DNA from 2 places in the Glutamicibacter sp. 0426 genome. Region 1 is predicted to be linked to the other one. Evidence: predicted binding sites of a transcription regulator. Region 1 holds the regulator's gene; the other holds the start of a gene.
The links. The regulator Rex, encoded in region 1, represses fermentation and respiration genes when NADH is low (regulators of the CRP and FNR family bind a similar motif). The targets are predictions, from matches to a motif close to CTTGTGAANNNNTTCACAAG.

Region 1 (10,801 bases):
CGTGCGTGAAGGTAGCCTGCATAGACCACCCAGATCACGAAGGACCAGACTTCCTTTGGATCCCAACCCCAGTAACGGCCCCAGGCGGCTTCAGCCCAGATCGCTCCGGCGATCACGGTGAAGGTCCACATCACGAAGGCGATGGTGTTGATGCGGTAGGCGAAGTTCTCCAGTGCGCCGGCGCCCGGCACCACGCGCATGAAGGGCAACTTGTCCTTCTGGCCAGCGGCCAGGCGGTTCATGCGGGCATGCTGGATCAGCTGCAGCACGTTCATGGCGAAGCTGATGGCGAACAGCGCCGAAGCCAGCACCGCGATGGAAACGTGGATGACGATCCATGGCGACTGCAAAGCGGGAACGAGGTGGCCCACCGGTGTGGGGAAGCCGATGGTGGCACCGCACAGCATCAAGGTCACCAGGCCGGAAATGAAGGATCCCATGAAGCGCAGGTCCTTGAAGATCAGCACCAGCAGGTACACCAGGGCCACCAGGAAAGCACCGGTCGACAGGAACTCGTACATGTTGCCCCACGGCACGCGGTGCGCTGCCATTGCCCGGGAAACCACTGCGCCGCCGTGCAGGACCGCTGCCAGCCACATCAGCACCACGGCAATGCGCGCCATCGGACGCTTGGATGACAGCTGGGTGTATTCCATCTTGTCGGTCACGATGTGCTCGCCGACGTTATCGGCACGCGCGGCGGCACCCCTGCTGGCACGGGCCTTGGTGCCCACCGCGGCACTGCCGGCGCTGACCAGCAGTTCCTCGTCGCGCTTGAGCGCCTGGGAATCCATTTCGCTGATGGACTTGTTGGTTTTTGCCAGGTCCAAGGCGAAAATGATGAAGACGACCCCATAGACCATGGCGGCCAGCAGCATGAACAGCTGGCTGTATTCACCCAGCGTTTCATTAATAGGCGCTAATGCCCCTGCGTTATCCATTTACGGCTCCTTGGTTCTGCTCCTGGCTTGCCAATGGCCAAGCCTTGTCAAAGATCTTTTGTAGTTCTGCGGCTTCGCGTTCCAGACGCGGATCTTCGCCACGTGCCAGCAATGCGTATTCGATACTACGCTTGCCGTCGTCATTCTTCAGCTTCACCCAAACGCGGCGACGCGGGGTGAACAGCGAGATCGACAAGCCGATCAACGCCAGAGCCGAAGAGATGCCGATCGGCAGCTTGCCCGGGTCGTGGTTCACGTCCAGTGCGACATAGCGCTTGAGGTCGTCAAAGGTGATCGAGCCCTTGCCGTCGGGCAGCTCGTAGGTCTGTCCGGCTTCGAGGATGATGCCGCCGGCATCCAGATCACGGCTGTTCAGCGGCTCCATCTTGTCGGTGTCCAGCACGAACACGTTCTGCGGGTTGCCGTCGTCCAGTCCGAGATCGCCGAAGTACGAGTTCAGGTGCAGCTGCGGGTTAATGGCGTTGGGGTCGCCGGAAATGCCGAAGCCGTTCTCGTCCACCAGCGCGGTGGGAAGCAGGAAGCCCTGGAAGCCCAGCTGCGAAGGTTCTGCGTCCGGCACCTTCAGCACGAACATCGAGGTGTAGACCGAGTCCTGCGGGATGGAGACCGCCGGGCCGGAGTAGGCGACGTTGCCGTTGCCGTCCTTGACGGTAATCACCGGCGCGTAGCCGTTGCCGACCAGGTAGACGTCGGCGCCCTTGATGCGCAGCGGGTGGTTGACCTTCAGTTCCTGCTTCACAGGCTCGGCATCGGCCGATTCGCGCACCTGCACGTGGGCGGTGAAGTCCAGAGGCTGGCCGAAGTGGGATTCGGATTCGCGGTCGAAGACAATATCGAACTTGTCCAGGGTCACTGCGTAGCCAGGGAGGTTATCGGCATTGAAGTTCGTGCCCGGGGTGAAGGAGTCATAGGCGACCAGCGAGTTCACGAACGTTTCCCCCTCGACCACCACACGCTGCCCGGTGTAGCCCAGGGAGCCGCCGATCGCCGCGGAAGCAAGGACGCCCACCAGCGAGATGTGGAAGAGCAGGTTGCCGATTTCGCGGGTGTACCCGCGCTCAGCGGCCACCGAGGCACCGGTGGCATCCTCGCGGCGCTCGACGCGGTAGCCGCGCTTCTTCAGGATCCTGAACGCATCATCGATGACCTGCTGGTCATCGGGCGTATCGGCTTCGCCTTCAAGAATTTCATGCGTGCTGTACTGGGGCAGGCGGTCCAGGCGCGCCGGGGTCCGCGGTGGCGGGGTGCGCAAGGCCTTGGCGTGCTTCTTCACACGCGGGAGGATGCAGCCGATCAGCGAGATGAACAGCAGGATGTAGATCGCGGAGAACCACACCGAGGAGTACACGTCGAACATCTGGAAGCGGTCCAGCCAGGGGCCAGCGGTGGTGTGCTGCTCCAGATACTGGGCGACAGATTCGGGGTTGGCATCGCGCTGCGGGAAAATCGAGCCCGGCACCGCAGCGACAGCGAGCAGCAGCAGCAGGAACAGTGCTGTCGGCATCGATGTCAGCTGGGTCCAGATCCAGCGCATGGAGCCCACGAATCCCAGGGCAGGCACGTCGCCGGTTCCCTTGGACTTCCGTTGATTTTTCGCCATTAAATTGGCAACCTCACTTCATTGGCAAACCAGTTTTGCAGTTCTGCTACCCATGTTCCCCAGAGCCCTGTCACCATGACCAGGCCCAAGGCGATGAGCAGTCCCCCGCCCAAACGCATGATCAGTACTTGGTGCTTGCGGAAGAACGCCAGCGCCTGCATGCCGCGCTGCAGACCCATTGCGATCAGGATGAAGGGCAGGCCCAACCCGAGGCAATAGAACACGGTCAGCAGGGTTCCGCGGCCCACGTTCGCGTCCACTCCGGTGGACATGATCAATACCGCGCTCAACGTCGGTCCGATGCACGGCGCCCATCCCAACCCGAAGGTCAAGCCCAGCACCGGGGCGCCCCACAAGCCGGCAGGCGGTTTCTTATGGATCTTGCGGTCCCGCTGCATCCAGGAGAATCCGCCCATGAAGACGATGCCCATGAAGACCACGACCAACCCCAACGCCTGGGTGACCCAGGAGCCGTTGAACCTCAGCCATGCGGACGCCTGGCTGAAGAGCACGCCGGCGGCAATGAAGACCACAGAGAATCCCAGGACAAAGAGCAGCACGCCGGAGACGACCCGGCCGCGGCGGTGGTCCTTCAAATCTGCGCCAGTCAATCCGGTGACGTAGCCGAGATAGCCCGGCACCAGCGGAAGGACGCAAGGCGAGAGGAAGGAGACCAATCCGGCCAGCAGGGCCACTGGTGCGGCCAGGAGCAACGACCCGTCCAGGACGATGTCGGCAAAGGGATTAGAGGTCACTGCTCAGCTCACAACTCTTCGGTCAGAGCGGTGCTGATCAACGATTTGAGAGTACCCGGCTCCACCGCACCGATCACGCGGGCACGGACACGTCCCTTGCGGTCCAGCACCAGCGTGGATGGAACAGCCTGCAGCGGCACGTACTTGGTCATCGCCAGCTGGATCGCCCCGTCAGTGTCCTGCACGGACTCGTAGGGAATGTCGAAGGTGCGTTCAAAGGCCTTCGCGGCTTCGGCTTCGTCGCGTACGTTGATGCCGATGAATTCGACCTTCTCGCCGAACTCTTCGGCAATTTCCTTCAGATCCGGCGCTTCGATGCGGCACGGTGCACAGGCGGCATACCAGAAGTTCATGACGACCGGCTTGCCCTGCCACTGCGTGAAGTCGATGTCCGTGCCATGGTACGTGGTGGCCTTGATGGCCACCGGTTCGCTGCGCTTGGAGACTTCGTATTCTTCCACTGCACCGTCGCCGGCAATGTAGTTCTTGCCGTCGCCGCTGTTCGCTTGCGCGGTCAGCGCATCTTCCTTGCCGCTGCAGGCAGCCAGCGGCACCACGGCGGCGGCAACCATCAGCGATCGCAGCATGGTACGGCGGCTCAACGGGCGAGGATTAGGCACGGGATCAGTCATTTGCTTTAGGCTCCAGGGATATTCGCCGCGCCGGCAAGCAGCTCGGGGCACGGTTCGGTGTAACGCACGGAGACCAATTCGTCTCCCTCAAAATCAAAGCTGGTGATGGATGCAAGGGTGCACTCGCGCTGGCGCGGATCATGCCACAGACGCTTCTTCTCGGCGGCTCGGCGCGTCACCCAGATCGGCAGCTGATGGCTGACGATGATGACCTCGGAGCCTTCGCCGTGTTCGGCGACCGCTGCCTTGCGATGCTCGTCCATGGCCAGGCGCATGCGGGCTACCTGCTCGACGTAGGCTTCACCCCATGAAGGCTTCAGCGGGTTGACCAGCAGTGGCCAATACTTCGGCTGGCGCAGGTGCTCTGCGACCTTGGACAGGCCCTCGAGCTTGTTGCCCGCTTCAATCACCCGTTCGTCGGTGTGGATCTGCAGGTCCAAGGCCTTGGAGGTCGGCGCGGCAGTCTGCTGGGCACGCAAGAGCGGAGAGGCTACCAACCGGACCACGTTGCCGCCTTCGGCCTGGCGCTTGGCAAAATATTCGCCTGCCCCATCGGCCATCTGGAATCCCAGTTCCGAGAGCCCGAAGCCGGGGATCCTGCCGTAGAGCATACGGTCAGGGTTGAAAACTTCCCCATGGCGCAACAAATGGACAGTCGATAATGGCATGATTCCAGTGTCTCAAATATTCGGTGCAAATTAGCCATATTGTGGCCACCGTCAACTATTCACAGGACACGCATTGGAATCCCATATGGAAAAACCATCCTTTCGGAGGGGTTGCACACAATGACCTGCCACTACGCTTGGTAAATAAGATAGTTCGACCCAGAAGGATGCATGATGAGCGACTACGATCCTAACCAGCCGGGCCAGCCCTATAACCCGAACCCTTCGGGCCAGGGGTCATCGCAGAACCCTTACGGTGAAAACCCCTACGGCCAGCAGCCCTCGCCCTATGGCCAGAACCCGTACGGCCAGAATCCGAATCCCTACGGGCAGCCGCAGGCTCCGGGCTACGACCAGTATGGCCAGCAGGGCGGCTACGCTGGCGTGCAGCCGCCGACCGAGCGTCCGCGGACCTTGGCCATCGCCTTTGGCTTGATCTTGCTCGCCGGCATTTTCAGCGCCCTGGCCAGCTGGCTGATGGCCAACTCCAACATGATGGCGAACATGATTGGCCAGCAGTGGTCCTTGGTCCAAGAAGAGTTCGAGAAGCAGATGCAGAGCACTCCTGGCATGGAGCAGGATCCGCTGGTCGAGCAGATGATGGCCAGCCCTGAAGCGTTCATGTCCCAGGTCAATTCCATGATGTCGAGCTTCGTGATTGTCGGCATGGTCATCACCTTGGGCCTGTACTTCCTGGTGGGCTTCTTCGTTGGCCGCGGCGTGGGCGCCATGCGCATTATCGCCACGATCCTCGGTGCGATTTCGCTGCTGAACCTCGTGACGACCGTTCCAATGATCAGCATGTTCGCCGACACCCAGGCCGGAATCATCAATGCCGTCTACGTTGTGGGCATCTTGCTGGGCGTTGCCGGCGTGGTCTTCTCCTGGCTGCGCCCGTCCTCGCAATACATTGCGCAGCGCCGTCAGGCCCGCCTTGCGGGCTTCCGCTAAACCCCTGGCCTTGCAGCTTCGCTAGGCCCCGCAAGAACAATCAAGGCGTAGCCGCGTCATCCCATCGGAGGATGATGCGGCTACGCCTTTCTGCTTGCCGGAGTTTCAGCCTTGGACGGCGAGGTAGGCAAGGATCTGCAATTCGGTGGACAGGTCGACGCGCCGCAGATTCATTCCCGCTGGTACGCGCAGCGGCTTCGGCGCGAAGGAGAGCACCGAGCGGACCGACAGCTCGGCCAGTTCGTAGACCAGATCCTGCGCGGCTTCTCCGGGGACGGCTAGGACGGCAATGTTGATTTCCTCGCGTTCCACGACAGCAGCCAAGTCCGCGATGGCTTCCACATGCAGTTCGCCAACTGCGCTGCCCACCAGTGCAGGATCGACATCCAGAATCGCCTTGACGTTGAAGCCGCGAGTCCTGAACCCTGCATAGCCGCTGAGCGCCCGGCCGAGGTTGCCTGCGCCGAGAATGGCCACACGCCAGTCCTGGTTCAAGCCAAGTGTGCGGCTGATATGTTCTGCCAGCTCGCGGACCACATAGCCCACACCGCGGGTTCCGTAGGATCCCAACCAGGAAAGGTCCTTGCGCAAGATGGAGGGGTTAACGCCGGCTTCCTTGGCCAGCACCCCGGAACTGGTGCGTTCCAGGCCTTGGGCTTCCAGGGCGTTCAGCGCGCGCAGGTATTGAGTCAGTCGAGCCAGCGTGGCCTCAGGCAGGACCCGGGCTTCAAGCTCTGACATCTTCGTTCTCCCGCACTTTTCGGTGCTCTGGACGAGCACAACGCATATTCATGAATTCCGCCGCGGCTAGCTGCGCAGCAGCCGTTCGAGACGCTGTGCGTCGATGTGCCAGAAGTCGCGGACTGCTCCGTCGATGAGCAGCACCGGCACTTCTTCGTGGTGCTTTGCCAGCAGTTCAGGGTGCTGGTCGATATCGAGTTCGGAAAACTCCATATTCAGCCGTCCAGTCACCTCGGCCACGGTTGCGCGTGCGGCGTGGCACAGGTGGCAGCCTTCTCGAACCAATAGCTGGATCTGATGCAAAGTACTCACCTGCCTATAATCTCACGAGCCGTAACCACGCTTAAACTTGGCGATGAAATAAACTGGATCAAATGCCTTCCATCGATCCACACCCCAGCCCGAATTCCGCCCTGGCGCCGGAAACGGTCGCCGCTTTTTTCGATGTCGACAACACACTTGTGCGCGGCGCCTCGCTGTATCTGCTGGCCCGCAAGCTGCATGAGCGCCGTTTCTTCCAGTTCCGCGAAATCCTCTGGTTCGCGCTCAAGCAGCTGCGCTTCGCCGCCCGAGGCGAGCACCTCGGGGACATCCACCAGATCCGCGACCGTGCGTTGATGATGGTTCGCGGGATTCCGGTATCAGAGATCGAGAAGATCGGCAACGAGATCTATGACGAATACATCGAACCCAAGCTGTGGACCGGGACGGTAGCCATTGCCCGCCAGCATCGGACGGTGGGGCGTGAGGTCTGGCTGGTCACTGCCACTCCCCTGGAAGTGGCGAATGTCATCTCAGATCGCCTGGAACTTACCGGCGCACTGGGCACCGTAGTGGCCAGCGAAGACGGTTTCTACACCGGAGCGCTGGCCAGTCCGATCCTGCATGCTGCGGAAAAGGCCCAGGCCGTGCGCTCCCTGGCGAAGGCTCGCGGAATCTCGTTATCGAAGTCCTGGGCGTACTCGGATTCCTACAATGATGTTCCCCTGCTTGAAGCCGTGGGCCATCCGGTGTGCATCAATCCCGATGCACGGCTGCGCGCCTACGCCAAGCGCCGCGGCTGGCAGGTCTATGACTTCCGCACCGGCCAGCGGGCCGCCAAACTGGGCCTGAAGGCCGCTGGCGTCCTTGGCGCGCTCTGGGCTGCCCGGCGTTCATTCGTGCGCCGTTCCGGCTCTTAGGCGGGCGTTGAGCGGTTTTGGATAAAGCAATCGCCACCGTTCAGCAGTATCACTGTGAAGCGGTGGCGATGATTGCCAAGCGGCAAACGCTCAGAAGCAGATTTACTTCTTGTTGCGACGCTGGTGGCGGGTCTTGCGAAGCAATTTGCGGTGCTTCTTCTTCGACATACGCTTGCGGCGCTTCTTGATAACAGAGCCCATAGTGGTTCCTCACAAACTAAATAAATGCGTCAACCCCAAACGCCTGCTTGCGCGCGAGCACAAGGACAAGGTTGACCGGACGTTAAACGTTCCTTAACAGATTACCCGCTTTTCGGCCATGCTCTGACCATCGCGCGGACTATCGACCGTAGGAACCGGTACCGTGCTGCGGATCAATGGCCGCGGCATTCAGATATGATTCCACGGCGTTTTCCGGAACACGATAGGAGCGACCGAACTGAACAGCTGGCAGATCACCGGCGTGGATCAGCCGATAAACGGTCATTTTGGAAACACGCATCATGTCGGCGACTTCGGCCACAGTCATGAATCGGGCTCCGGCAAAATTCTGTTTATCCGTCATGCGGGATATTCTCCTGACGCTGATCTCTAATTCGTCGCGTTATTTTAGCGAAGATGAACTTACACGACTTTGGATCAACATCGGCGGTTCAGGTTCACGTTCGCTTTGTACTAGTCTAATCGCACTTTTGTAACTTTTGCATCACGAAACACACCGGTGACCATCTGAATCGCATATTTCGATGCCAGAATGAGACAATCCGCGTGGATTCACCGGGGTTCCGATGAATCCACGCGGATTGCAACAAACTGAATTACTAGATGACGCCTTGCGCTAGCATGGCGTCAGCAACCTTCACGAAGCCAGCGATGTTGGCACCGGCGACGTAGTTGCCTGGCATGCCGTACTCGTCTGCAGTGGCAGCACAGCTGTCGTGGATGCCGACCATGATCTCGGTCAGGCGGCGCTCGGTGTGCTCGAAGGTCCATGCATCGCGGCTGGCGTTCTGCTGCATCTCCAGGGCCGAGGTGGCGACACCGCCAGCGTTGGCGGCCTTGCCTGGGCCGAAGAGCACTCCGGCATCCTGGAAGATCGACGTTGCCTCAGCGGTGGTAGGCATGTTGGCGCCTTCGGCGACGGCAATGGTGCCAGCGGCGACCATCTTCTTCGCAGCCTCGGCACCCAACTCGTTCTGGGTTGCGCATGGCAGGGCCACGGTGCCTTCGACGTCCCAGACGCTGCCGCCTGCGACGTACTTGACCTTCTTGCTGCCACGGCGTTCGGCGTACTCGGAGATGCGCCCGCGCTCGACTTCCTTGATCTGGCGCAGCAGATCCAGGTCGATGCCGCCTTCGTCGACGATGAAGCCGGCCGAGTCGGAGGCGGTGACGACCTTGGCTCCCAGTGCCTGCGCCTTCTCGATGGCGTGGATTGCCACGTTGCCCGAACCGGAAACGACCACACGCTGGCCGTCGAAGGTCTGGCCGCGGGTCTTGAGCATTTCTTCGGTGAAGATCACTGCGCCGTAGCCGGTGGCTTCCGGGCGAACCAGGGAACCGCCCCAGCTCAAGCCCTTGCCGGTCAGCACGCCGGACTCGTAGCGGTTGGTGATGCGCTTGTACTGGCCGAAGAGGTAGCCGATTTCGCGGCCACCCACGCCGATGTCGCCTGCTGGCACGTCGGTGTATTCGCCAATGTGGCGGTAGAGCTCGGTCATGAAGGACTGGCAGAAGCGCATGACTTCGCCATCGGACTTGCCGCGGGGGTCGAAGTCCGAGCCGCCCTTGCCGCCGCCGATTGGCATGCCGGTCAGGGAGTTCTTGAAGATCTGCTCGAAGCCCAGGAACTTGACGATGCCAAGGTAGACCGATGGGTGGAAGCGCAGACCGCCCTTGTATGGGCCTAGTGCCGAGTTGAATTCAACGCGGAAGCCGCGGTTGATCTGCACGCGTCCTTCGTCGTCAACCCATGGCACGCGGAAGATGATCTGGCGTTCAGGTTCGCACAAACGCTGCAGGATTGCGGCTTCAGCGTATTCAGGGTGCTTGACCGATACGGCTTCAAGGCTCTCGAATACTTCTGTGACGGCCTGATGGAATTCTGCTTCGCCGGGATTGCGGCGGAAGACTTCGTCGCGAATCGTCGCTAAGTGCTTGTCCAAGTTCTTCTCCTCATCACTTGGGGCAGGCACAGGCGCACGAGGGGCCTCATAGCCGGCGTCACTGCCCCGCACACGAGAATGCCATGCTGGGCATTCTGAACAAAATTTTCTTGTTATAAAACAGGATTGCGCGCGTAACTTAAAAGATTGACCATTTTGCCCGGTTGCAGCGTCGAAGACTGGACAACGCCTAGCGTCGGCGTCCGAACCGAGGAAGTTTCTCGAAGAATTCCTGCGCACGTCCCGTAACTTGTTCCAAGCCTTGGCCCACGCGGCGGCCGATCTGCTGGGCGGTCGGATTCGATGCCACAGCCAGCTGCCCCTCGGTTCCGGTTTCGGCCGTTGCCGGTTCCTGGTCCACCGCTGGTGCAGGAACCAATTCGGTGCACCAATGCACGAGGTCTTCGAGCGCAGCGGTGTCGATGCTGTAGATGCGCCGCTGCCCGGCAGCGGCCATGCTCACGAGCTCAGCTTCGCGCAATACCTTCAGGTGCTTGGAAACGGTCGGCTGGGAAATCTCCAGTTCCGTGACCAAGGTGCCCACGGCTTTCGGCTCGGACTTGAGCGCTTCTATGATCCTGCGTCGGGTCGGCTCAGCCAACGCCGAAAATACTTCATCAATTGCCACACTCATAACCCTAACGGCATATGAATGAATGGCAATCAATTTCCTTCTCGAAAAAGCTGTGAAGTCCTGTTGCTGCGCCCAGTGGTCGCAACGACCCGAGGCTAGTCAAACCAGGGATCAAGGCCAAATAGCGGGAAAACTTCTTTGCGGGTAGCAATGATGGTCCGGTCCACCGGATCGGCCGGATCATAGCCAACTTCCCAATTGCGCCACCACAACTGGGCATCGTCGCCCATGAGATAAGGCATGGCACGCCCGTACTTTTCCAGGACATAGCGGCGGAAAGTCTCGGGGACATAGGTGCGCAACGGCACCGGCTTGCCGGCGACAATCGCGGTCAGATGGGTCCAGGTACGCGGCACGACGGCAGTGACGTTATAACCCCCGCCTCCGGTAGCCAGCCAACGGCCTTCGCACAGTTCGTCCGCCAGATGGGAAATATCCAAGGCGGCCTGGCGTTGGGCATCGACCGACAGCTTCAAATTGGTCATGTCGTCATCACGGTGCGCATCGCATCC
Region 2 (10,801 bases), 900 kb from region 1:
GGTCTAATCCCGTGTTTTTCGAGACTTTTTGCGTTATTTGGTGACTTGAATCGTTGTTTGCCCTGGCGAATAGGCATGAATTGGCCTGAGCAACCATAATGGATCATGTACTTCGGCAAGCCAGTGAGCTACATGCCTTCGTTCTATCCACCGAAAGGTACTCCCCTGTGAAACGCGCGCTCTTTGAAGAGGACCACGAGCAGTTCCGTGAACTGGCTATGGAGTTCAATGCCCGGGAGATTTCCGGCAAATACGCCCAGTGGGAGAAGGAGCACCAGATCCCTCGTGAGGTGTGGCAGGCCGCCGGCGAAAACGGCCTGCTGGGTCTTGCCGTGCCCGAGGAGTTCGGTGGCATGGGGATCGATGACTACCGCTTCCGTGTAGTGCTTGACGAGGAGTTCGTGCGTGCCGGGCATCTGGCCGTGGCATTGGCATTCCACCTGCATGACGATCTGGTTCTGCCTTATCTGCTGTCCTACGGTTCTGCCGAGCTCAAGGACAAGTGGCTGCCGCGCATGGTCGATGGCTCCACCATTACCTCCTGCGCGTTTACCGAGCCTGGCGCGGGGTCCGACCTGCGTGCCGTACGCACCAAGGCGGTCCGAGATGGAGATGACTGGCTGATCAGCGGGCAGAAGACTTTCATCGGCAATGCAGCCTTCGGCGATGCCGCGCTGGTGCTGGCGCGTACCGATGGCGAAAGCGGACGGGCCACCGAGCAGTCCTTCTCGTTGTTCATGGTCGAGCGTTCCGAGGGTTACACCAATGGCAGCCCCTTCGACAAGATCGGGTTGCGCGCTTCTGATACCGCTGAGCTGTTCTTCGACGATGTCCGCGTTACGGCTGCCGACCTGGTTGGCGAAGCCGGCCAGGGCCTGGCCTACGTCAAGGCGCACCTCCCCCAGGCCCGCCTGGCAATTGCCGTGGCAGCGTCGGCGATCTGCACCGCGTCCTTCGAGCAGGCGCTGGAGCATGCGCAGAACCGCTCGACCTTCGGCCAGGCGCTGACCGAGTACCAGAACACCCGTTTCGAGCTGGCCAACCTGAAGACTGAGGCGCATGTCACCCAGAGCTTCGTGGATCGGGCTGTGCTGGCGTTCAACGATGGCGAGCTGGATCCTGCAGAGGCCGCGGAGGTCAAGCTTTGGGCTAGTGAGAGCGCCAAGAAGCTTTCCGATCGGGCGTTGCAGATCCATGGCGGCTACGGCTACATCATGGAGTACCCGATCGCCCAGTCGTTCACCGCCTCGCGCTTGCTGACCATTTTCGGTGGCACAAGTGAGATCATGCGTGAAACTATTGGACGAGCACTCTAAGCACTTTTGAAAGGAACTGATCACGTGCCTATTCGGCAGATCACTGTTTACGGAGAACCTGTACTTCACCAGCGTGCGGTGGAGGTCACCGAGTTTGACGACGCCTTGCGCGAGCTCGTTGCCGATATGCACGTCACCATGGATGAGGCGCACGGTGTCGGCTTGGCCGCTCCGCAGATCGGTTTGGGCCTGCGCATGTTCACCTACGTCTTCGCGGACCAGGATGATGCTCCCGAGCGCGGTGTGGTGATCAATCCCAAGCTGACCCTTTCGAAGGTTTCGCAGGCTCCTGCCCATCCCGATGACCATTCGGAGGGCTGCTTGTCCGTACCTGGCTTGAACTACCCGTTGCAGCGCGCCGACTATGCGAAGGTGGAGGGCTTCGACGAGTTCGGCAAGCCGATCTCCTTCGAGGCGCATGGCTGGTTCGCCCGCATCATGCAGCACGAGTACGACCACTTGGACGGCCTGCTGTACGTGGACAAGCTGCAGCCGCGCTGGGAGAAGAAGTGGAAGAAGGCCAAGAAGGCTCTTGGCTGGGGCGTACCGGGCAATACCTGGTTGCCGGGTACCGATGAGGACCCCTTCGGCCACTAGGCCAGTGTCGATTGCCAGGCAGCCGCCTACCGGGCGGTCTTGAAGTCCAGATACCGCTGATGCAGCGCCGCACCGAGTCGATCGGTCGGCGCTGCTTCTGCATTCCAGAGCCTTGCCGCCCTGCCTTGTTCAAGCCAGAAGGGCAGGAACATGCCATTCTTTCCCGGCAGGATCTGCTGGGCCATCTGCTCATCGGCTGCCAGCGCCCGATCCGCATAGCCCAGGTAGTACTCGTCAAAGGGACCCAGCAGGCGCAGCGGCAACCGGGTGGACTGCGGCGTTTCAAGCTCGCGGTGGGCCAGGCTTCCGGCAATGACCCAATAGTTTTCTCCTCGCTCATCGTTGCCTGCGCTGACCAGCACGTCATCAAGGGCTTGGGCAGCAGTTCTCATGGCAGAAAGCGTCTGCCCCGCGTACCAGGCTGCGTCGCGGATGGTGGCTGGCCCATGGGAGCTGAGATAGCGGCGCAATATTTCCGCCAGCGGATCCGCCGGTTCCCGGTGCTGTGCAATCCGTTCATCGACGAGCACGAAGTCCTGGGCGGTGAGCTTTGCACCATCAGGGGTGGGCCCCAGGCAGATCAAACCGTCCAGGGCAAGGACCTGCAGCAGGTGCAAGCCGCGTTGCTTGTCCGTCTCGATTCCGTGCCGGTTCAGCACGTTGAAGAGCCCGGTTCGGCAGGCCTGTCCGGACTCCTGCAAATGCGAGCTGATGACGCCGGCAGCCTGGTCAATGACCTGTGCGTCGATCTGCAGTCCGCGCAGGCGTGCGGCCGCTGAGCGCATGGTGCGTTCACGGCTAGCCCGCACCAGCCACCGCGCGTCTTCGGCCACGCAGATGTGCAGCGTGCCTCGCATGGTCCATGACCGGACCAGTTGACCTTCGGCGAACAGCGCGTCGACTTGCTGGCGGGATTCTTGCGCTGCGGAGCGCTGGGCCAGCCCGTAGCGTCCTGCAGCGAAGTCCTGGGACTGGAAGGCGAGCATGTGCTCTGAGGCTTGCAGCGTGGATTCTGCCGGTTCCAGCAGAAGCTGGCTGGCCATGCGTGCTGCCAGTACCCTGGTCCTGTCCATCGGTCCACCTCGATCCCATCCCCGATGGCGTAGAGCCTAGCAGTCCGGCGCAGCGGATGCGCCTCCGGATCCGCAGCCTCCATGCCTCGCCTTGATGTGCAGATGGTCGTTGACGGAAGACCGCCGCAGCAACTGGCGACGCCTCACGTCAGCGGCGCGCGACTCCACTCTGCGAGTGCCTGCCTGAGCAGGGACCAGTTGGCGGCGGTTTCGAAGGAGGTTGCCAGGTGCGAATCGCCTAGCCGGTGCATGCAGTACCCAGCCCACGGCACCACGATGAGATCCGTCAACCCGCGCTCCCAGGCGGCGACCAGCACCGGCTGGACCTCCGTGCTGCGCAGCACCGGTTCTGGATTCAATCCCAACCACGGATCGAACACCTGTTCCCATTGCTCGAATACGATGAGGTCGATCCCCTCGTCGCCGTACTGCTGGGTCCAGAAATCATTGCCGGTGGCTGAACCGGTTGCCGCGGTAGTTGCCGCCAGCCCGGGGATGCGATGGGCACCCCGCGCCTTTCCCGCCCACGCGTTCGACCAGGTCTGGATCGATCGTTGCTCCGACAGGTCCCGGTCAACTTCATCCGGCAGGGCCGAGGAGCCCGTCTCGGGAACCGGGCTGAGCTGGGGCAGGGCGAGATCTCCGGCCAGGCCCCAGGCCTGCCGGATGAACAGCAGCATCTGGATAGGCTGCGCGTGATCATCCACGGGCAGCGACATGTCCGAGGGCCACCGGCCGTGGCGCGGGGCCGGATTAGTTGATCGCATCATGCCCCGAGCCTTGCACAGGACACTTCCTCTAGCAACAGGTACTGTGCGCACGGGACAAGACGGCGAGCGACGGGATACGCGCACATTCGGCTGGTTTCGGCGCCGGAACAGAACAGCCGGCACCGCGAATCGCGCACGGGACGGGTTCGGCCTCAATCCTGGCATGCAAGAAGGGACCATCCCAACGCTTGGTTCGTTGGAATGGCCCCTTCAGCTGAAACCCTTGAGGTCCTAGGCGGTGACGGCTTCTGCCTTCACTGCAGGAACTGCGGCTGGGTGGGTACCGGCCATGGTTTCGATGACGCGGACTACCTGGCAGGAGTAGCCGAATTCGTTGTCGTACCAAACGTAGACGACAGCGTTCTTGCCGGACACGATGGTGGCCAGGCCGTCAACGATGCCAGCGCGGCGCGAGCCGACGAAGTCGGTGGAAACAACCTCAGGCGAATCGATGTAGTCGATCTGCTTGTGCAGGTTCGAGGTCAGCGAGGTTTCGCGCAGGTAGGCGTTCAGCTCTTCCTTGGTGGTCTCGTTCTCAAGGTTGAGGTTCAGGATCGCCATGGAGACATCCGGGGTAGGAACGCGGATGGCGTTGCCGGTCAGCTTGCCTTCGAACTCCGGCAGGGCCTTGGCAACAGCCTTGGCGGCACCGGTTTCGGTGATCACCATGTTCAGCGCTGCCGAGCGGCCGCGGCGTTCGCCCTTGTGGAAGTTGTCGATCAGGTTCTGGTCGTTGGTGAACGAGTGAACGGTCTCGACGTGCCCGTGGGTAACGCCGAACTTCTCGTTCAGCGCCTTGAGCACAGGGGTGATGGCGTTGGTGGTGCACGATGCAGCGGTGACGATCTTGTCTTCTGCGGTGATCCACGAATCGTTGATGCCGTGGACGATGTTCTTCAGATCGCCCTTGCCGGGTGCGGTCAGCAGGACACGGGAAACGCCCTTGGCCTGCAGGTGCTGGGACAGGCCGGCCTCGTCGCGCCAGCGGCCGGTGTTGTCCACGACGATGGCGTTGTCGATGCCGTGCTCGGTGTAGTCAACGGTGGTCGGGTCATTCGAGTAGATGACCTTGATCAGGGTGCCGTTAGCGAGGATGGTGCTGTTTTCCTCGTCAACGGTGATCGAGCCGTCGAAGCGGCCGTGCACCGAGTCGCGGCGCAGCAGCGAGGCGCGCTTGACCAAGTCGTTCTCCGCGCCCTTGCGGACTACGATGGCGCGCAGGCGCAGGCCGTAGCCGCCGCGCTCGATGAGGATGCGGGCCAGCAGGCGGCCGATGCGGCCGAAGCCGTACAGCACGACATCCTGCGGTTCTGCGTCGGTTGCGCCAGCCTGGCCAACCTTCTCGCCCAATTCATCAGCCAGGAAGGCGTTCAGATCAGCGGAACCGGACTCCTTGAACTTCTTGTTCATACGGCCGAGATCAACGGAGACCGAGCCGACATTCAGGGACTCGATGGCATCGAGGATCGCCTTGGTGTCGTTCAGGTCGAGCTCTTCGCCATCGATGCGGCGCACGACGCGGTGGGCCTTGATGATGTCGATGGCGGACTGGTTGATCAGCTTGCGGCCGTAGACGGAGGTCACCACATTGTTCTTGCGGTACAGACGTCCGATCAGTGGAATCATGGCCTCGGCGAGCTCTTCGCGCCCGCTCCATTCTTGCTGGGCAACGACAGACTGCTGGGTCACAGAAAATCCTTCCAATTCAGCCGACTCGCAGATCCATGAAGTCGGTTGGCACCGTGGGAAGCACCATTGCTTTTGCGGTGGCACGAGGTAACAGGATCATCCTCGTAAGTACATGATCCATTCTAGACCGTGCGCTGAAAAAGCGCGGATCGGGAACTGTGAATCATCTCACGAGCGGGCAAGGGCCGGGCGATGCGACCAGGAATGAAGGGCTGGATGCAGCCATGGGATTAATGAATGGGATGGCCGATACGCCGGGTTTTGTCGCGCCGAAGCGGGACGGTCATCTATCTACGACTGCCGTTGCCGGCAGCCTCTAGCGGTCCACCCGACTGCATGGGGCGAACAGCCCTCATAACGCAGTCTGTCTGACCTTGCTCCGAGTGGGGTTTACCTAGCCACCCCAATCACTTGGGGTGCTGGTGGTCTCTTACACCACCGTTTCACCCTTACCAGGAAAACCTGGCGGTCTATTTTCTGTGGCACTAGCCTGCGGGTTACCCCGAGTGGGCGTTACCCACCACCCTGTTCTGCGGAGCCCGGACGTTCCTCGGGACAATTGCTTGCCACGCGACCGTCTGGCCATCCCATTCACTACCAGTCTAATCGGTTCAGGACAGCCTTCGGACCACTTTCGAACACTGGATCGCTCACAGCCGGAGTCGCCACGGCGGGGACATGGCCGGCGCAGAGCAGCAGGTGGACTCCGATAAGCTGGAGAGCGTGCTTATTTTTTTGCCGCCTTCCGAAGGCAAGACCGCCCACGCCGAAGGAGCTCCCTTCGAAATCGAAGATCTCTCTTTTCCGGAGCTCTCTGCCGAACGCCGCCTCGTGCTCGACACCCTGGCAGAAGTCTCGGCAAGGGAAGATGCCATGGACCTGCTGGGGGTCGGAGCTTCGCTGGCCAATGAGGTAGCTCGGAATATCAACCTGCACACCGAGCCGGCCGCCCAGGCTCACGACATCTACTCGGGGGTGCTCTTCGAAGCCCTGGGCTACGCGAGCCTGGATGAAGCCGCGCGGCGGCGCGCCGACGAATCCGTCATCGTGATCTCCGCGCTGTGGGGGGCCGTGCGATTTGGCGATCGCATTCCGCCCTACCGCTTGTCAATGTCGGTCAAGCTCGAGCCGCTGGGCAAGCTGGCCACCTGGTGGAAGAAGCGGCTGGCCACGGTGCTCGATGAGGCGGCCGGCAGCCAGCTGATCGTTGACGCCCGGTCGAGCACCTACGCAGCCGCCTACAAGCCAGCCAGTGGCAACACCGTTGCGGTCAATGTGTTCCAGATGCGCAACGGAACGCCGAAAGTGGTCTCGCATTTCGCCAAGCACACCCGCGGCGAGGTCGCCCGCTTCCTGGTCGAGCAGCCGGTCGAACCAAGGAATCCTGGAGAATTGCTCGACCTGGTCCAGACCAAGTGGGAAGCGTCGCTGGTGGAAGACAAGAAGGGCCTGGCCCTGAACATCCTGCTGCCAGAAGACCACCAGTTCACCACCGTGAAGCACGCCGCCTGAGAGCGTTGCGAAGGAGAATGATGCCGTGCCAGCCGGGCAATTCCGCTAGGCCTGCATGGCATCATCGCTGCGCTGCAACCAGTTCGACTTCGAATCCGGAAGCATCCTCCAAATAGGCCGCATAGTGCTGCGCTCCCCCGGCGTATGGGTGCAGTTGCGCGAACATGAGGCTGAAACCGCGCTCCAGCGCTTCGGCGGCCAACGTGTCGACGGCCTGCCTGGTGCCGGCTTGGAAGGCCAAATGGTTCAGCCCTGGAGCCAGCCGGTCATGCCGTTGCTTCTTCGCATCCGGACCTGATTCCAGGACGATATAGAAATCGCCGCAGGAATAGCTGACGCCGTTGGCCCATTGCGAATTGGCCGTGTAGCCCAGACGGGTCAGCAGCCAGCCCAGCGATGCTGTGCTGGCTGCCAAATCCTCCACCCAGATCTCTACGTGATGCAGCATGCCAAACTCCGGCTATGGAGTCAGGACAAAGTCCCAAGGATCGGAATTCACCTGGGATACCTCGATTTCCACCGCATGTCCCAGATCGTTCAGCACATTGCCCAAGGCGCGGGCACCGGCCGAGAGCCAGACCCATTCCGAAGCGAAGTGGGAAACGTCGATCAGGTAAGGGAAGCCGCCATTGGCAGCTTCGCGCGCTTCGCTTGCCGGGTGATGGCGCAGGTCGGCGGTTACGTACACATCGGCCTGATGCGAGCGCACCTCGTCAAAGAGAGAATCCCCGGCACCACCGCACAGGGCGACCTTACGGATGATTCCGCTGCGGTCTCCGGCGACACGCACTCCGCCGGCGACGGCCGGCAGCACGGTGTAGACGCGTTCCGCGAAATCTTCGAGCTTCATCGGCTTCTCCAAGAAGCCCACCCGGCCCAGGCCTTCCTCCGGCAGCCCGTCCTTGGACTCCACCAAAGGCACGCAGTCCTTGAGCCCGAAGGCATCGGCCAGCGCGTCGTTGACGCCCCCGATGGCACTGTCGGCATTGGTGTGCGCGGTCAGCAATGCGGTACCGGATTCAATCAGGCGGTGAATGGCCTCGCCCTTGAACGTCGTGCCGGCAACCTGGGTGACTCCGCGCAACAGCAGCGGGTGGTGAGTGATCAGCAGATCGGCCCCACGCGCGATTGCATCCTCGATCACCTCCAGCGTTGGATCAACAGCCATCACGATCTTGGAAATCTTCTGGCTGGTTCGTCCGGTAACCAGGCCAACGGCATCCCAATCCTCGGCCAATGACTTTGGCCAAAGCTCCTCGGCGGCTTCAAGGACGTTACCCAGGGTGGTCTGCGCAGCCGAGCTGTCTTCCACCGGCTGCTCTGGCTCTTCTTCGGTAACGGGCTTGAGCGTCGAGGCCTCCGGGGAAACGTTGCTCTTCCCCAGGTCTTGCGAGTTATTTGCCTTGCTCTGCATACCAACCAGACTACGCCGTGCCAATGAGGATGGAACAGAATGCAACGCCGCAACGTTATGAACTGTGTGAGTATTCTCAGCCTTCAGTCACCTCATCAATTCACCCCGACCCTGGATGTCCAGGACACCAAGTTGAGCACCTTCGTGCTAGCTGGCGGTTGCTTCTGGTGCTTGGATGCCGTGTACCAGCGAACGCGTGGCGTCTACGCGGTAATTTCCGGATATATCGGCGGCCACACCAAGGATCCGAACTACCGCGAAGTCTGCAGCGGCACCACCGGGCATGCCGAAGGTGTCGCGGTGATCTTCGATCCGCAAGTGGTTCCGGCCGACGTCATCCTGGACATGTTCTTCACCGTGCACGACCCGACCACGCTGAACCGCCAGGGCTACGATGTTGGAACCCAGTACCGCTCGGCGATGTTCCCGCTCGACGATGCACAGCGCGAACTTTTCGAGGCCGCCATCGACAAGTTCTCGCGTATATACCCCAATCCGATCGTCACCACGCTGGAAGAGTCGAAAGATTTCTATCCTGCCGAGCAAATTCACCAGGATTATTACTCCGAAAACCAAGAAGTCGGATATTGCCGGGTGATTATCGATCCAAAGCTCGCAAAAGTCAGGAAATATTACGCTCAATGGCTAAACGAAGCCTAGCCGCGCTTTAGGCCTATTAGGGTTAGTTGTGAACCCGATGGGTGTCCGGCGGTTACGCCAGATTCCAGCAGTTATTTCGCCGCAACTATCTGCGGCTGCATAAAGTACACGTAAGGATTGCATACAAGATGGGCAAGATCTACAACAACGTCACCGAAGTCGTCGGCAACACTCCGCTGGTGAACCTGAATCGCGTCGGCGAGGGCCTGCCAGGCAACATTGCCGTGAAGCTGGAATTCTACAACCCGGCCAACTCCGTCAAGGACCGCATCGGCGTGGCCATCGTTGATGCAGCCGAGGCATCGGGCGCGTTGAAGCCAGGTGGCACCATTGTCGAGGGCACGTCCGGCAACACCGGCATCGCGCTGGCCATGGTTGGCGCGGCTCGCGGCTACAAGGTCGTGTTGACCATGCCTGAGACCATGTCCACCGAGCGCCGCGTCATGCTGCGCGCTTTCGGTGCCGAGATCGTGCTGACTCCGGGCGCCGATGGCATGCGCGGCGCCGTGGAGAAGGCCAAGGAGATCGTTGCGACCTCCGATAACGCCATCTGGGCGCAGCAGTTCGCCAACACCGCGAACCCGCAGGTGCACGCAGACACTACCGGTCCGGAAATTTGGGCCGATACCGAAGGCAAGGTCGATATCCTGGTTGCCGGCATCGGTACCGGTGGAACGATCACCGGCGCAGGCCGCTACCTGAAGGAAAAGAATCCGAACCTGAAGATCGTGGCAGTGGAGCCGAAGGATTCCCCAATCCTCAATGGCGGAAAGCCGGGCCCGCACAAGATCCAGGGCTTGGGCGCGAACTTCATCCCAGAGGTGCTCGATACCGAACTGTACGACGAAGTCCTGGATGCCAGCATCGAGGATTCGGTGTCGACCGCTCGCGCGCTGGGCGTCAAGGAAGGCATCCTCGGCGGCATCTCCGCTGGTGCAGCCGTATGGGGCGCCGTGCAGGTCGCCGCACGCGAGGAAAATGCAGGCAAGCAGATCGTTGCGATCATCCCTGACTTCGGTGAGCGCTACATCTCCACGCTGCTCTTCGATGACATCCGCGGCTAAGCAGATTTGCAGAAGCAGAATAAATCGGCGTGAGCCACCGTTGGGTCTATTGAGAGACCTTTATCGGTGCAGCTCGCGCCGATTTGCTGTGTGACATCTGCGGATTGTCCCGCAGCGAACCGCAACCATTAAGGTAGTATTCATGAGTTTTATCTCCCGCCTGCGTGAGGATTTGGCTAACGCACGCCAGCACGATCCGGCAGCGCGAAGCGATCCCGAAAACTTCTTCGTGTATTCCGGGCTGCACGCCATCTGGATGCACCGGCTGGCCCACAAGATGTGGCAGAATCCGGCACTGAAATGGCCAGCGCGTTTGCTATCCCAGGCAAACCGCGCACTGACCGGCATCGAGATCCATCCCGGCGCGATCATCGGCCGCCGCTTCTTCATCGACCACGGCATGGGCATCGTCATCGGCGAGACCGCCGAAATCGGCGACGACGTGATGCTGTACCACGGGGTGACCCTCGGCGGCCGGTCGCTGGCCAAGGTCAAGCGCCACCCGACCATCGGGGACCGCGTGGTCATCGGCGCCGGAGCCAAGGTCCTGGGGCCGATCGTGATCGGCGCCGACTCGGCAATCGGCGCGAACGCCGTCGTCGTCAAGGATGCCCCGGCAGGATCGATCGTCACCGGAATCCCCGCGCAGAACCGTCCGCGCCGGCCCGAGGAGCACAAGCCGGCGGTGGACCCGGCCGAGTACATC

Region 2: BKX98_RS04765 (glyceraldehyde-3-phosphate dehydrogenase) is a predicted target of Rex. The motif match lies at 5,601-5,620, and genes of this name have one in related genera.

The regions. Positions count from the first base shown of each region.
Region 1 is NZ_MPBI01000001.1:105,919-116,719, reverse strand. It holds gene ccsB (c-type cytochrome biogenesis protein CcsB) at 1-941, opposite strand, end outside; gene BKX98_RS00520 (cytochrome c biogenesis protein ResB) at 934-2,562, opposite strand; gene BKX98_RS00515 (cytochrome c biogenesis CcdA family protein) at 2,562-3,317, opposite strand; gene BKX98_RS00510 (TlpA disulfide reductase family protein) at 3,326-3,949, opposite strand; gene BKX98_RS00505 (histidine phosphatase family protein) at 3,955-4,617, opposite strand; gene BKX98_RS00500 (DUF3824 domain-containing protein) at 4,792-5,568, shown strand; gene BKX98_RS00495 (redox-sensing transcriptional repressor Rex) at 5,674-6,348, opposite strand; gene BKX98_RS00490 (glutaredoxin family protein) at 6,376-6,621, opposite strand; gene BKX98_RS00485 (HAD family phosphatase) at 6,684-7,490, shown strand; gene BKX98_RS00480 (30S ribosomal protein bS22) at 7,593-7,691, opposite strand; gene BKX98_RS00475 (helix-turn-helix domain-containing protein) at 7,831-8,055, opposite strand; gene gdhA (NADP-specific glutamate dehydrogenase) at 8,312-9,655, opposite strand; gene BKX98_RS00465 (helix-turn-helix transcriptional regulator) at 9,846-10,283, opposite strand; gene BKX98_RS00460 (acetoin utilization protein AcuC) at 10,385-10,801, opposite strand, start outside.
Region 2 is NZ_MPBI01000001.1:1,001,868-1,012,668, forward strand. It holds gene BKX98_RS04745 (acyl-CoA dehydrogenase family protein) at 168-1,316, shown strand; gene def (peptide deformylase) at 1,341-1,913, shown strand; gene BKX98_RS04755 (winged helix DNA-binding domain-containing protein) at 1,940-2,986, opposite strand; gene BKX98_RS04760 (hypothetical protein) at 3,130-3,756, opposite strand; gene BKX98_RS04765 (glyceraldehyde-3-phosphate dehydrogenase) at 3,988-5,445, opposite strand; RNA gene rnpB (RNase P RNA component class A) at 5,680-6,035, opposite strand; gene BKX98_RS04775 (YaaA family protein) at 6,169-6,957, shown strand; gene BKX98_RS04780 (VOC family protein) at 7,019-7,405, opposite strand; gene BKX98_RS04785 (Nif3-like dinuclear metal center hexameric protein) at 7,418-8,371, opposite strand; gene msrA (peptide-methionine (S)-S-oxide reductase MsrA) at 8,504-9,031, shown strand; gene cysK (cysteine synthase A) at 9,160-10,095, shown strand; gene epsC (serine O-acetyltransferase EpsC) at 10,238-10,801, shown strand, end outside.